3 regions of the Paenibacillus sp. FSL W7-1332 genome follow, and region 2 is predicted to be linked to each of the others. Evidence: riboswitches for the same ligand, from Rfam matches in the RefSeq annotation. Region 2 holds a riboswitch; each other region holds the start of a gene.
The links. A riboswitch is a leader RNA that binds a small molecule or an ion and turns the genes downstream of it on or off. The one in region 2 is predicted to bind cyclic di-GMP.
Positions count from the first base shown of each region.

Region 1 (5,140 bases), 1.6 Mb from region 2:
ATTGGTGATGACTGGACGATAAACATCGATAGATCGGGTCAAATGCGGTCTCGATTTGCTCCACATCCTTGTACAGCCAGATCTTTTTAAGCATTTGCTGCGTTTCGTTTAGCGGTTCGTCTCAGTTGACGAGCATCGGACGAAGAAGATCAGGGTCCGGCAGAGCTTTTTTATCGACTTTCCCGTTAGGGGTAAGCGGCAAACTTTCCATCTGCACCACAAGTGAAGGCAGGAAATATTCAGGCAAATTCCGGGCTAAATACGCCTTGACTTCCGTTTCGGACAACACCTGTTTCGCAACAAAATACGCACATATTATCGGATTTCCACTTCCGTCTGCTTTGACGGCTACCGCGGCTTTCGAGATTGCGTTGTGTTCCAATAGCCGGGTCTCGATTTCTCCCGGTTCCACTCGATACCCTCGGATCTTTACTTGATCGTCGATTCGCCCGATCATTTCGATATTGCCATCCGGCAGCCACAGGGCCAAATCCCCCGTTCGATATAACCTTTCCCCGAGGAGCGGATGTTCCACAAACTTGGCTTCTGTCAATTCCAGCTGATTCACATACCCCCGCGCGATACCGTCTCCTCCGACGCAAAGCTCTCCTACTACTCCGAACGGCTGAAGCTTCAACTGTTTATCAAGAATATAAGCGGATGAATTGCATATTGGTCTGCCAATTGGAATGGTCGATATGAAATCACGTTCGATCGGGAAATAAGTGGAGAACGTCGTGTTTTCCGTTGGACCGTACATATTGATCATCCGCAGATCGGGGCACCTCTTCCTTACGGCATTTACGTGCTTCGGCGATAACGCTTCTCCGCCGATTAGCAAGGTGTCTAACGTACGAAAGGCGTCTGGGTCCTGTTCGGCCAGATTATGGAATTGAGCCGTAGTCAGAAACCAAGCCGTAATGCGGTGGCCGATGATGGTTTCCTTCAATTTGTAAAGGTCAAATAGGTCCGTGTCCTTCATCAAATACAAAGTAGATCCGTTCAAAAGGGATCCCCAAATTTCAAAGGTCGACGCATCGAATGTTATTGTACCGGTTTGCAAAATTCGATGCTCCTTGGAAAAGTTGAAATAATTGGTATTCTTGACCAGTCTTACGATGTTACGATGCTCAACCATTACTCCTTTCGGTGTCCCAATTGATCCGGAAGTATAGATGATATAGGCTAGACTTTGCGAGGTTGCTGCAGATATCGTATGGGGACAGCTGTCAAGGCTTAGCTGCGCGTTGTCCCAATAAATTACTTTTCCCTCAAATGCTATGTCAGGCTTCCAACTGGAAGGAGCCAGTAAAAATCCCGCTCGACTGTCCTTGAGCATATATTCGATTCTTTCGCACGGAAAATCGGCTTCGATGGGCATATAAGCGCCGCCAGCTTTCAATTTGGCTGTAAGCCCGACAATCATATTGACAGACCGATCCGCGACAATGCCAACGACGCTCTCCGGCTTAACGCCGTGATCCTGCAGTGCTTTTGCAAGCTGATTCGCGCGTTCGTTCAATTCCCGATAGGACATCTGATGGTCCTCGATCATGACCGCCGGGCGATCGGGGGTTAAACGGACCTGTTCCTCAAACAAGTAATGGACCGTTTGGCTGGAAGGATAGTCCGTCTTAGATCCGCTGAAAGCCTGAATCTGTCTCTCCTCTTCTTCCGACATCATACGTATGTCGGCAATCACCTTCTCGGGGAAATCAACTACTTCATGCACGATTCGGCTCAAGTGGCCGCTCATCTGCTCGATCGTTTCTTTTCTGTAGGAGCGGGCCGAATATTCAAGGTGTATCATGATAAATTCCTTCTTAAAAGCCGTCAAAGCAAGCTCAAACGTCCCCAGCTGATCGGATTCATAAGGAGTGGCATTGGCGTTTTGCCAAGTAAACGCCGCTTTGATGAACGGGTTGCCGCTCAAATTCTTTCGCATATTCCGATCTTCGAGTGCTTGCATCGTGGTATGCTTGACTTCTATCAGAAACTTACCTAATGGCTTATGTACAGTAGGAGAGTAACGTATAGGAAACATCTGTCTTTCCAACAGATACCCAATTACAGGATCATCCTCGCCGGTATATTTGGCAAGCAGGATCGAATAACAAGCCATAAGTGCCATATCCACAGTTATTCCGAAATTGAACGCAAGTTCATGGAGTTTTCGGGTCGTTGCAAAATCAAGGGAAAAACGAACCTGGTTTCCTTCATCGTCGGCCCATCCCCCCCTCGGCAATTCGTCAATTGATACATCACAAGTCGTTTGTTCCATGACCATCAACCTCCCGGATAATCGATTCATTAATGTCTGATTGTTAACGAACAGAAAAATCCTCTTCGCATTCTGCGATCAAGTAATGTCCCCCTTCAACCCCAAACTAGTTTTTTATAGCGAAGCCACCGTTGTTTTTTGGAACGTCAAAAAAACCCCTTTCTTCAATTCAAAATAATGAATAAAACGGAGGTTTCCCGTTGTATTCGGCAACTGGCTGGCATTGCGGTCGCAGTAGATCCCGCATTAGCCCCTATAGCTTTGCGTCGCCACCTTTCGGTGGGTTTGCTATTGTCGTACAAAAATAGTATTTAAATTGTAAACCATGATTATATTATGTATTCGATTTACAATTACTGTATCTTGTTTCCAAATGAAAATCGATAGGTCTTTTGTTCAATATTGTCTTTCAAGAATGGTTTTGATGATATTGATAACCCTCATGAAACACTAGGTCGCGATAGTTAATCTTTACTAATTTTTTCCACTCCTCGACTTCACTACACTTCACTTAACTATGTATTAAAGCTATTCTGTTCAAAAGAAAGGCTGCGATTTTCTGTAATTACTTGGATATTAGATGATGGCTGATCAAGAAAATAGTTCTATTTTTTAACTTCACTCCTATATCCATTGACCTAATTGCGACAGCAGAAATCATAAAACCCTATAACTTTTGCCTCTTGTCAAACGGGACTAAATTACCGTCTTTAACTGGTAAGGACATCTCGCTTCCGATCAGAAAACTTTCATAAGTTCAACCCACTTGGTAATTCCATCCTTCAAGTTCCCGGTCTAATGGATCACTGGATAATAAAATAAAGAGCCGTTGTCCAGGACAACGGCCTCATATTGCTATATGTCATGAACAGTTTTACAAAGGTCCGGTTATTTTCACCTTGATTTTATTGGATTCAACCGTTACCCCGTTCAATGTAATTCGAATCGACAACTCGGCTTGCCCCGGATGCTTGGCGATAATCTTTCCTTTGGGGTCGATCGCCGCCTTATCCGGACGGCTGCTCAAATACTCAATGTGAGCGCCGGATAACTCCTTAGTCGTTCTTCCTCTCTCAAGGAAGACTTCGTAGGAATAACCGACCTCATCTCCCGGGTGAAGCTGGAGCGATTCAGCCTCGAGCTGTACTTTGTCTAGCGGCATGACCAGATTCGGGTCGCTATACTTCATTAGCTCGCTGCCATATTTGAAATAGAAATTGCCAAAGTCGTCCTGCGCCAGCTTTTCCGCATTGCTCTCCAACAAGATGGACAGCGATTTGCTTGCTGTGTCAATCTTAAACATCTTGCTCGTATAAGTATGGTCAGCAACATATCCCGTATAAATGGTACCGTACACATTGCCGTCCGTTCCAATGGTCAATCGAGGATTGCTGTGTGCATAATCTGCTGTAGGAAACATATCCTCACTGTAAATAATCTCTTGGCGTTCCGTATCATAGATGAACAGAGCCCCCAGCGCCATTCCCCATATGTTACCGTCCGGGCCCCATATCAAAGAGGTTACTGCTTTTTTGCCCGGAACAGGTACCTGTTCCAGCTCTACTCGGCCTGATGCTGTATCGAAAATGGCAAGTTTCCCCTCTCCGCCGGTCATCGCGCCGGTGGCCATAAACAGCTTTCCATTTTGGTAAAGCAACGAATTGATCGAATGACCGGATATAATGTCGCGCTTCACATCAAACTTTCCGGTAACAGGATTGTAGACGGTAAGTGCCCCGCCTGTTTTGCCTGCAATTGGATAGGAACCGATGTATAACAGGTTTTCTTCCTCGACCCCGAGCATGGCTACGGGCCGGTCTTGCTCCGAACCCAACTGACCCAGCCGCAGCGGGTTATTCGGTTCTGATGGGTCCGTCCGGTTCCAAGGTTTGGCTGGATCGTATTCAAAGAGGGTCGCTCTAGGATAAACGCCGAGATACATCTTTCCGTTCAATGAACCGAACCCTTCGACTTGACCGATTTGAGGATAATGCTTGGTCTCGTTACGGGTCGGCGAGTAAATTCCCATTCCCCCGCCTGAAATGAAGCCCGAAGACAGAATCTGCCCGTCTGTGCTCTTCCCGATATTAAACAATTCCACAAACTGTGCCGGAAACGGAAGCTCCGGCGTCTCAATCAAACCGGTTTCCAGGTTGTAATAAAATGCCCTGCCGCTATTTCCGGCCAATCCGACCAAGGTCCAGCCCGGATACTTTGCCTGATCCAGCTGAACATAACCAAAAGCGACGCCTGCTCCTTTGACATCCACGCCCAGCGAGCCGTAAACCCCCGTATTCACATCATACGAATAAAGCGACCACTGCTGCCCGCCTCCCGGGAGAGTCTCATAATAGGTGTAGAACACCGTTTTGCCGTCTGGCGATATTGGTGAGAATCCCCGGGCATTATAGGCCGTATTTTTATTTACGATCCAGCTGGAGGTATCGGGATCATAGACACACATAACGGGTCCTGGATCCACGCGCACGAAAAGTTTGCCCCCTGCATACCGGAGATCATAAACCGAAGTCATGCCGTTAAATTCAGGCGGATGAAGCGCGGTGGATGTTCCGCTTGCGAGATTGTATTGATAAAGCTTGGCGACATCGGCTCCCCCCACATAGATCACTTGACGATCGGAATCGTAAGCAAGGCTGCGGATATGAGACTCTTTCGAAGAAGTCTTGAAGGATTTAAGGATTCTGGTCTGGTCGGATGCGGGATCATATTCAAACAGCGTTTGGGAATATCCCGTTCCTCCATATACTTTGCCATCTTCCCCGGCTACAAGCGTCCAGATCACGGTATCGGTAGGAACCGGTTTGCCGATCGCCCGCAATGTATCCTCTGCCGGATCAT
Region 1 is NZ_CP150209.1:3,931,047-3,936,186, forward strand. It holds gene MKX98_RS17520 (amino acid adenylation domain-containing protein) at 122-2,281, opposite strand; cyclic di-GMP riboswitch class I at 2,487-2,581, opposite strand; gene MKX98_RS17525 (hypothetical protein) at 3,156-5,140, opposite strand, start outside.
Region 1: it holds a riboswitch for cyclic di-GMP, as region 2 does, so the genes downstream of both, MKX98_RS17520 (amino acid adenylation domain-containing protein) here and MKX98_RS25065 (GTP cyclohydrolase II) in region 2, are expected to answer to the same signal.

Region 2 (5,140 bases):
GAATATATGAATACAGATCAACGTTCACATCATTCGCAAAAGACGGCATTGGTAGTAGGGGCCAACGGGGTGATCGGCCGCAACCTCATCGAATACCTTGCGACGCTTCCCGATTGGAATATCGTCGGCGTATCGCGCCGAGGCGGCGAATCCACGAAACGTATAAGCTATCTATCGGCCGATTTGCTTGATCGCGAGGATACGGTCGCCAAATTAAGTCACTTATCGGAAGTAACGCACATCTTCTATGCCGCCTATCAGGACCGGCCAACTTGGGCCGAGCTCGTTGCCCCGAATCTGGCAATGCTCGTTCATGTTGTGGAAGCTATCGAGCCCATTGCCGCCAACCTGCAGCATGTCAGCCTGATGCAGGGATACAAGGTATACGGCGCTCATCTCGGTCCATTCAAAACGCCAGCACGGGAGACGGATGCAAACCATATGCCGCCAGAATTCAATATCGATCAGCAGAACTTCCTCGAGGAGCGGCAGCAAGGCAAAACCTGGACCTGGTCAGCCCTGCGTCCATCCGTAGTCAGCGGCTTCGCCCTTGGAAATCCGATGAATCTGGCGATGGTCATTGCCGTCTATGCCTCGATTTCGAAAGAGCTCGGCATACCTCTGCGTTTTCCAGGTAAGCCGGGGGCCTATCACAGTCTGCTGGAGATGACCGATGCCGATCTGCTCGCGAAGGCTACAGTATGGGCCGCAACCGATGAACGATGCGCCAATCAAGCATTTAACATCACGAATGGGGATCTGTTCCGTTGGAACGAGTTATGGCCGAAGATTGCGCAGTATTTTGAGATGGAAACCGCACCGCCTCTACAGATGAATCTGGAAGTTGTCATGGCAGATAAAGAGCCGATCTGGAATCGTATGGTTGAGAAGCATGGACTTGCGGAGCACACGTATCAAGAGGTTTCCTCCTGGAAGTTCGGTGATTTTGTGTTCTCATGGGATTATGATTTCTTTGCAGACGGTTCGAAGGCCCGCCGCTTCGGATTTCATGAGTATGTCGATACAGAGGCCATGTTCATGAACATCTTTGACGAGCTCCGGCGGCGTAAAGTCATTCCCTAAGTTATCGCGCAAGCTGCATGACAAAGAGCCGACTATACGTGGAATAGTCGGCTCCTTCATTTATCATACCTGTTAATGACGATCCTCAAATGCAGGCTTCTCCAGCACCATGGCGGATTCGCCGTATTTTCGCTCGATATGAATATCGCCCCATCGGCACATCAAATGGAGAATTTCCTTCAAGCTCCAGCCATACTCGCTCAGTTCATACTCTACCTTGGGTGGAACCTGATTGTACGTTTTTCGTACGATAACGCCCTCCTCCTCCAGCTCCCGCAGATGCTGTGTCAGCATTTTTTGCGTGATCTGGGGAATCAGGCTTAAAAATTCGCTATTTCGTCTTTTACCGAAAGTAAGATGAAAGAGAATGACCGGTTTCCACTTCCCGCCAATGACCTCCAGCGTTGCTTCCACCGCAGTATTGTAGACTTTATTAGGATTTTCCATGCGCGTACTCATCTTCCTTTCGATATGCTGAACCCTTCTTCTCCAACAAGCATATCATTTTCCCCCTTGCTTAGAGCATGTATACATACGATTTATCAGCAGTTCTACATAAAATGTCTCTTACAAAGATATACCATCTGATTTATGCTATCAACAGGGCACCTGATAACCAGTTGGATGGAAAATTTGAATAAGCTGTCGATTATAGATTCGAATATATGGATGAGAAAAAAAACGGCAGTTAGGTATCCCACTGCCGTTTCTATCATCCATAATATCATTTACTCTATTTGTCTATTCACTAATAACTATTCAAGGAAAGTTCATTAAGATTATCTGTTACGCAGGAACTTTTAGACATGGAATAATCGTAATTCGGATAAGCGGTAATGCAAATATCTTCACCGATTTGTTGTACAGATTGAATCTTTACGCGTACCGCGTCATCCATTAATTCCAAATCCGAGCCGCCATAGGGGGAGAAGGATTGCCGTCCCCCCAACACTTTGGGAGCAATATAAATCATCCATTTATCAATAAGGTTGGCTCGAAGGAATGATCCATTTACTTCGCTGCCTCCTTCTACCAGCAGGTCGGTAACACCTCGCTGATATAACATATCCGATAATGCATGGAGGTCCAGCCCGAAACGGTTCACTGGAACGAACAGAACTTCAATTCCTTTTTGCTGCAGCATGTGTACTCTTCCCGGATCAGCCCCCTCCTTCGTGACTACCCATGTCATTGCTTCCGAACAATCGGTAACTTTGGCATCTTCGGGCAACCTCAAATTCGAATCTAAAATTACCCGTATGGGATTCTTCCCACTTTCTTCCGGCAGTCGGGTCGTAAGGAGCGGATCATCGGCCAAAACCGTATTAATTCCTACTAATATGGCGTCGACTTTGTTTCTTAATTTATGTACTACAAGCTGTGTTTCATCACATGTAACCCATTTAGAATGCCCCGTTGACGCGGCAATTTTTCCGTCAAGCGTCATGGCTACCTGGGAAATGATAAACGGCCGTCGTTTTGACATATTGTGCACGAATCGTTCATTAAGTAACTCGGCTTCCTTCCCCAATACACCCACATCAACTTCTATTCCATTCTCTCTCAATAATTGAATGCCTCTTCCGGCCACCTTCGGATTCGGATCCTCCATCGCCACGACAACTCTTGCGACTCCCGAATTTAAGACTAATTCTATGCAAGGAGAGGATTGAGGGCTTGGTTCCAGCGTAACATAGAGCGTTGCGTCTTCGGTATACCCATCAGCCATCCGGAATGCGTGCACCTCTGCGTGAGGTTCCCCAGCCTTTCTATGAACACCTGCGCCGACTACTTGTCCGTCTTTGACTATCAGTGCGCCAACGACCGGGTTCGGATTGGTTTTCCCACTGGCCGTACCTGCCAAATCCAATGCCAGCTTCATAAATTGTTGGTCTAATTTCATATGATTAACACTCCCCATCATAATAAAGCGGTCTCCACCAAAGAGTCGTAAATATGACCCGATTTTTCGATCTTCGTTGCCAAATACCGATTATTATGCTCGGATACATCTCCCCAAATGGATTTATGATGATCGGTTAAAAGTCCCTTTTCCCGCAAAGACTGCAGCTTTCTAGGGTTGTTTGTAATAAGGGTGACTGGTTTTTGCCGCAAGCTTTGGAGTACACGTATGGCTTCATCATAAGATCGATGGTCATCTGCAAAGCCAAGGCTTAGATTGGCCTCTACAGTATCGCACCCCTCATCTTGCAAAAGATAAGCTAACGTTTTTGGGAAAAGCCCTATTCCGCGACCCTCGTGATTCGCCAAATAAAAGAGAGCTCCACTACCGTTTTCAATGATCATGCGCATGGATTGCCGCAGTTGGTAGCCGCAATCGCATCGTTTACTTCCAAAGATGTCTCCCGTATGGCAAATGCTGTGCATCCGTATCAAGGCATGCTCCTCATTGGCAAAATCGCCATATACTAGTACGGAAGACTGCTGATGTGAAGCGAGATCTGCCTGAGATAATGATTCCAGAATGTCATTCTTATCCACAAATGAATTGCCTGTATTTAACCATGTATACCATTTAAATACAGCCTCATGGTCCTCCAACTGCACAGGGAGCCGAACGGGACCAACAAGACCGATGTTGGGACATTCCGGCTGTTTAAGAATGGTTAATTTACTAGCTAGCAATTTCCTGACCTGGTCCATAATCATGAATACAACTCCTTGTTGGTTTAGATGGGGATCAATCGATTGGTTTGTTTCCCTCCTTGAAAACGTTGGCAGTTTTTACGTCAGCTACTACTTCTCCAACCTTAAAGAATTTGGTTAGAAAATCGAATTTTTTTATAAATAAACACAAAAAGCCCCTGTCTGAATAGACGGAGGCTTTTCCGTCGTATTCGGTAACTGGCTAGCATAGCGGATACGAGTGATCCGCCTTAGCCCCTATAGCTTTGCGTCGCCACTTTTCAGTGGGTTTGCCATTATCGTACGATGTCATTTCATAAAATAAATCCGCGATCATTGCCGAATATGGAAGAACACACCATATCGGAAACAATCGAAAGTAATAGCTTTTTATCATATAACTACCAGATGAATATAAAATACATTTTTATGAAATGCAACCTAAATATAAACATGACCCGAAAGAATCACCATAGATTGCCTTCTTCCCGCTTCACTTCCTCAACGATCGCTTGAACCCCTTCCTCAATCTGATCCAACCGTGCTCTGGAAATGCTGATACGTATAAACTTCTCGCGCATAAGGTTGTTAGATAGATAGAACAGCTTGCCGGACACCACATGAATGTTCCGCTCTTTCAGCCGCCTGATCAACCGCTCCAGGTTAACGGTCTGCGGCAGCTTAAACAGCTTATATATGCCGCCGTCGCCAGGCACGGCTTCAATCCATCCGGCTCCCTCGTATCGCTGCACAGCCGCATTCAGGGCTTGCATTCGGGTTTCATACTGGCTGTAAATCTTCTGTTTATGCCGTTCATACATTCCGTTGCTAATATAAATTTCAAGCGCCGCTTGGGACAGCAGCGACGTATCCCCATAACTTTTAAAAGCACGGAACGTATCGAGCAAACGTTCCGGCAGGACGACGGCTCCCAGGCGCAATCCTGGGAAAATAATCTTCGAGAAGCTCTTCAAATACACCACATGCGATGTTCGGTTGTAGGCATAGATGGGATCATATCCCCGTTCCTCGCCTAGATCAGCCATATAATCGTCTTCCACGATATAAACATCATATTTCGCCGCCAGGTTAGCAATGGCCTTTCTCTGCTCTGCGGTGTAGGAGTTGCCCAGCGGATTATGGTATCTCGACATCGTATAGAAAAATTTAATATGTCCGGATCGAAATTGCTCCTCCAGAGCCTTCAGGTCGATCCCCGCTGCCGTGCGGGTGATTCCGATAACGGGCACTCCTTCACTTTCCAACAGCTGCAAATAATTATTGTAGCTGGGCTGTTCGACCAGAATGACGGACTTTCCGCCGGGAAACGGCATTTTTGTCAAAATCTCAAGCGCCTGCTGGGCGCCTGCCGTAATCATAATCCTCTGCGCGGAAGTGAACACTTGAGCTC
Region 2 is NZ_CP150209.1:5,549,833-5,554,972, forward strand. It holds gene MKX98_RS25050 (SDR family oxidoreductase) at 7-1,083, shown strand; gene MKX98_RS25055 (helix-turn-helix domain-containing protein) at 1,156-1,530, opposite strand; gene ribD (bifunctional diaminohydroxyphosphoribosylaminopyrimidine deaminase/5-amino-6-(5-phosphoribosylamino)uracil reductase RibD) at 1,832-2,986, opposite strand; gene MKX98_RS25065 (GTP cyclohydrolase II) at 3,004-3,753, opposite strand; cyclic di-GMP riboswitch class I at 3,941-4,034, opposite strand; gene MKX98_RS25070 (PLP-dependent aminotransferase family protein) at 4,197-5,140, opposite strand, start outside.

Region 3 (5,140 bases), 100 kb from region 2:
GAAATCGCGTTTAGCGAGCCTTGGATCGTACCGGTGGTATAGATCGGTCCATAATGCTGAACCATATTATATTTTTCAATGGCGTCATTGATTTGCCAGCTGACCTCGGCTCCCGGGAATGCCTGGGCTGCAAAGAACGGTCTGCCTTTGTCGTTCTCCGTCTTTGTCGGAGCATCCGGGTTGATGATGCCATCCTGATACCACTGGTGCAGGAGCTTCAGATTGGCCATGACATCCGGCTGCTCGAGAACAGAGACCACCGTGCGTGCTGCATCGTCCGCTTTTACGCCGATGGGAGGGAAGCCCAGCGTTAAATCGTCATAGTCGTTAAAGAAGCCGTTCAAGCCTTCGCCTTGCGTCATTGGCAGCGGATAGAAGCTTTTGCCTTCGCCGGCCTTCATGTCACGAAGCGGCTTATCCAGATCCTGCAATGTTTTGATATTGTTGATGTCGATATTGTACTTTTGCACATACTTGTCATCGAATACCCAGTACTGCGTCAGCGCGGAATCCTTGTACGTCGGAACGGAATAATATTTGCCGCCGATCTTGGTGCCTTCCCATACCTTTTCGGGAATCAATTTGTACAAGTCCGGCGTTTCGCTCTGAACCAGATCCGTAATATCGGCAAACGCGCCCATTGTCACTTGCTTGCTGTATTTACCGCTGTTCGTGAACATGATGTCGAAGGGCTCGCCGGTATTCACGATGGTGTTCATTTTGGTGTCCCATTCGCCCCAACTGGCTACCTTGATGTCGACCTTCACGCCAATCTTCTCGGCCGTATAGGCATTCATGGCATCCACCGCTTTGCTGAAATTGTTCGGCACTTGGCCGCCGATGGTCCACCAGGTTAACGTCGGAATATCCTTGCTTGTCGTTTCGGAGTCTTTGGATGTGTCCGGCGTCGCTTGGGATCCGTCTGTTGTGGAAGCAGGCTTCGAGCCGCCGCAGGCTGCCAAAGCGGTCAACATTAGCGTCAGCACGCACAGCGTAGAGATGAACTTTAATGCTCTTTTCATTTCATTTCCCCCTTTTTGAAGTTAAATTAACTGAGTGTTGTATAGCGGATATTTATCATAAACCAAGCTTGTCTTGGTTTATTTCGTCATTAGCCCTTCACGGCGCCGACCGTCAATCCGGAAATAAAATACTTCTGGAAGAAAGGGTAGGCGAATGCTACAGGCAGCACGATGAGAATGGCGACCGCCATGCGGGCGGATTCCTTCGGCATCGTTGCGACGAGCATGGCGTAGCTAACGCCCATACTCGCTGCATTCTTGGCGAGTGCATCGACATTGCTCATTAAGCTGTTGAGCAGCGCTTGCAGGGAATACAGGTTCTGGTTGTCGATATACAGCATCGATTGAAACCAGTCGTTCCAGTAAGCAAAGCAGAGAAACAATCCGATGGTGGCGATGACGGGCAGCGAGATCGGCATAATGATCGAGAAGAAAATTCGCAGCTGGCTCGCGCCGTCGATTTCGGCTGATTCGATCAGCCCGTCGGGAATCGTGCTTTTAAAAAAGGTTTTACATATGATGACGTTGAACGATGAAACGGCGAGCGGGAGAATAAGCGCCCAAATGCTGTCTTTCAGTCCCAGTAAATTCGTGTTAATGAAGTAGCTGGATACCAAGCCGCCGTTGAATACCATCGGGATGAATACCACCCAGGTGAGAAAACCCCTTAGCTTGTAGTTGGGGCGAGAGAGAACGTAACCCATGGAAGCGGTCAGCAATACGCCGAGCACGGTACCGACCACGGTAACGAGGGCGGATACACCGAGGGCCCGCAGAATCATCGTTCCCTGCTTGATGATGTAAACGTAAGCCTCGGCCGACAAAGCAACCGGCAGCAGATGATATCCGGTCTCACGGATGGACTCCTCACTGGAGAAGGAGATGGACAGAACAACGATTACAGGTATGACGCAGAGCAGGGCCAGCATAATAAATACCAGGTTGAAGAACAGGTTGACGGCTTTGTTTGTACGGTTAAACTTCTCAAGGCCCGTCTCGTAATTGGTTTTTGGTGTCATCGTCTTGCCTCCTTACATCATCGCGCTATCGGGATCGATTCGACGAACAATCCAGTTAGCGACCAGAATCGTAGCGCATCCCAGAACAGACTGTACGAATGCGGCTGCGGATGCCATCCCTACGGTGGCGGTTTTCAGTTGTTTATACACCATGACATCGATGGTGGTCGCCACGTTGAACAGTGAATTGGAGTCTCGCGTGACCTGATAGAACAAACCGAAATCGGTGTAAAATATGCGCCCTACGGCCAGGATGAACATCATGACGATCACCAGCTTGAGCATGGGCAATGTTATGAATCTCGTCTGCTGCCAAATCGAAGCGCCATCAATAACAGCTGCTTCATAATAGGTGCTGTCGATGCTTGTGATGGTTGCCAAATAAATGACCATACCATAGCCCAGGCCCTTCCAGACATTTAAGAGAATCAAGAAGAATGGCCAATATTGCGGCTCCATATACCAGTTAATAGGATCGCTGCCCATACTGACGAGCATTTGATTGACAATTCCTTTGTCGAAGCTTAAGAATGCCCAGCCTACCGCAGATACGACCACCCAGGATAGGAAATAGGGGAGGAACATCATCGTCTGATAGACTTTGCTGGCTTTGCGGCTGTGGAGGAGGCCGATCATGATCGCGAATAGGACGGGCAGAACGATCCCCAGCACAATAAACACAATGTTGTATCCGATCGTGTTTCGAATGATGATCCAGGCGTCATTCGACTTGAATAGGAACTCGAAGTTTTTGAGGCCGATCCAAGGACTGTTAAACACATTGCTCAAAAATCCGCCGCTAATCCTGAAATTTTTAAAGGCGATAATGATCCCGAACATCGGCAAGAAACTAAACAGGATGTACCAAATCGTGGTCGGCAGCGCCAAGAGGGTTAGCTCCGTATCCTGCTTGTGCCAGCGTATTCGTAAGCGCTTTCGTTTTTTGGGTTCGGCTTGTGAGCTCATGTCTGTCACTCCTTACGGTGTTATCTCGCTTGTCGTGCACTTGTTAGTTTTATTGTATAAGAGGAAGATTCGATGCTTCCAGATAACAAACTTGATACTATAGTCAACAAACGTTAGATTCGAAAGATTTATTGCTCTATTGTTCGGTTAATTAACAAGAGCCAAACGTTCAAGGTTAGACGCTCTGTGGGACCTAAGACAATATTCCAAATTTTAATTTTTTTATTGATAGAAATGGATATATTTGATATGATGTATTCACAAAAGCTACTCACGATAACGGCAAACTTGTCGAAAGGCAAGGACGCAAAGCTACAGGGTCTTCTTGACGAAACGTCAATGACAGCCAGCTACCGAACGAAGACGCTTTTTTTGTTTTTTTGGACAAACATCCACTGAATCCTGTGAAACTCTAATACGATAATGGCAAACTTGTCGAAAGACTAGGACGCAAAGCTACAGGGCCTTCTTGACGAAATGTCAAATGGCAGCCTGGCCACCGAAGGGGAGTTACAGCATGCGCAACGCAATGTTCGCGATAATTGGACTTTTTGCGTTACTGATATGGGCTCCGGTTGTACAAGCTGCACCATCTGAAGATTGGCTGGGCTTGGAGGAACTGGATCGTGGAGCAATCGTCATTCGATATGACGTGAAAGCAGGCACCAAAACGAAGCTCATGATCGGAAAAGGTCAGGATCAATATACATATGGGCTTTCGAGGGCAAAGCAGCAGGAAGTTTTTCCACTGCAGATGGGCAACGGGAACTACAAGATTTCCGTGCTGGAACAAGTCAGCGGCAGCAAATACAAGATCGTACAGGAAGCGGCAGTTAAACTTCAACTGACGAACAGCAGCCAAGTGTTTTTGAACTCTGTACAAAATGTCGATTGGAGCGAAGAGGGCAAGGCTGCTCAGCTTGCGAAAAAGCTAACCCGCACTGCTCACTCCGACAAGGAAAAAGTACAGGCTGTCTACGAATATATCGTCGGTACGGTTCGGTACGACAACGCTCTGGCATCCAGCAAGCTGACGGATTACCTTCCCGATAGCAACCGCACGATCGCTGGACAAAAGGGAATGTGCTACGATTACGCCTCCCTGTTCGCTTCCATGCTCCGAAGCCTCGATATTCCGGCAAAGCTTGTCATGGGAACCTCGGAATACGTCGATGTCTACCACGCCTGGAATGAAGTATATTTGAACGGGCAGTGGGTAACCATTGACACAACCGTCGATGCAAGCTGGAAAAGCAAAGGAGCCGGATACAAAATGATTAAAGATGCCTCCAGCTATTCAGCATCCAAATACTACTAATTAATGCGTAACAATAAAATTAAGCTTTGGACGATTATGTCCAAGGCTTATTTCGCTTGTATAGAAATTGTATAGTTTTGGCCGATATAATGCAGGAAGCCCGCTGGGTTCTGAAGGAAAATACAGACACCAATGAATCGTGCGCCCGTAACAGGTCTTGAAGATGATGGCTCGTGAAGTCCATTATTGGCATGCATTTTGATAGAAGCATGGGACGAATCAGCGCACGAAAAAGTAAGATCGGAACCGAATATTACGAGGGTAATGATAAGATTGAGGGAGAGATTATGAAGAAAAAAGTAAGTGGAATTGTTGTGGCGTTGCTGCTTCTGTTTCAAACCCTATTGGGCACATTTGCTTGGACGGCGAATGCGGCGGGTAGCGAGCAGCCATCAGCCGCTACTGTGCAGGAATCAGAGACTGGCGTGCAGGAATTAGAAGTTAGCGAGCCAAAGACAGTCACGGATGACGTATATAACACGCCAGCACCAGCAGTCGACATGGAAGGAATACTAACCAAAGTCGTATTAACCGATGTGAACGGTACCGTGGTTGATGCGGTGTATAATCCGGACAGCAGCCTGGACATCGGTGCAGCCGTTAATCTCAGCTACGAATGGGAGCTTCCGAACGGACACGGCTACAAGAATGGGGATATATTCACTTTCGAGCTGCCGACGCAGTTTGAGATTTTTACGGACATTGACGCACCGCTCCTTGCCGGTCAAGGCGAAGTTGGCCGATTTACGGTTGATCGGAACGGGAAAGTTGTGATGACCTTCAACGATTACGTGGAGAATCATTCCAACATCAGC
Region 3 is NZ_CP150209.1:5,653,920-5,659,059, reverse strand. It holds gene MKX98_RS25500 (ABC transporter substrate-binding protein) at 1-1,022, opposite strand, end outside; gene MKX98_RS25495 (carbohydrate ABC transporter permease) at 1,112-2,041, opposite strand; gene MKX98_RS25490 (ABC transporter permease subunit) at 2,054-3,007, opposite strand; cyclic di-GMP riboswitch class I at 3,279-3,365, shown strand; cyclic di-GMP riboswitch class I at 3,423-3,511, shown strand; gene MKX98_RS25485 (transglutaminase-like domain-containing protein) at 3,525-4,325, shown strand; gene MKX98_RS25480 (collagen binding domain-containing protein) at 4,517-5,140, shown strand, end outside.
Region 3: it holds a riboswitch for cyclic di-GMP, as region 2 does, so the genes downstream of both, MKX98_RS25485 (transglutaminase-like domain-containing protein) here and MKX98_RS25065 (GTP cyclohydrolase II) in region 2, are expected to answer to the same signal.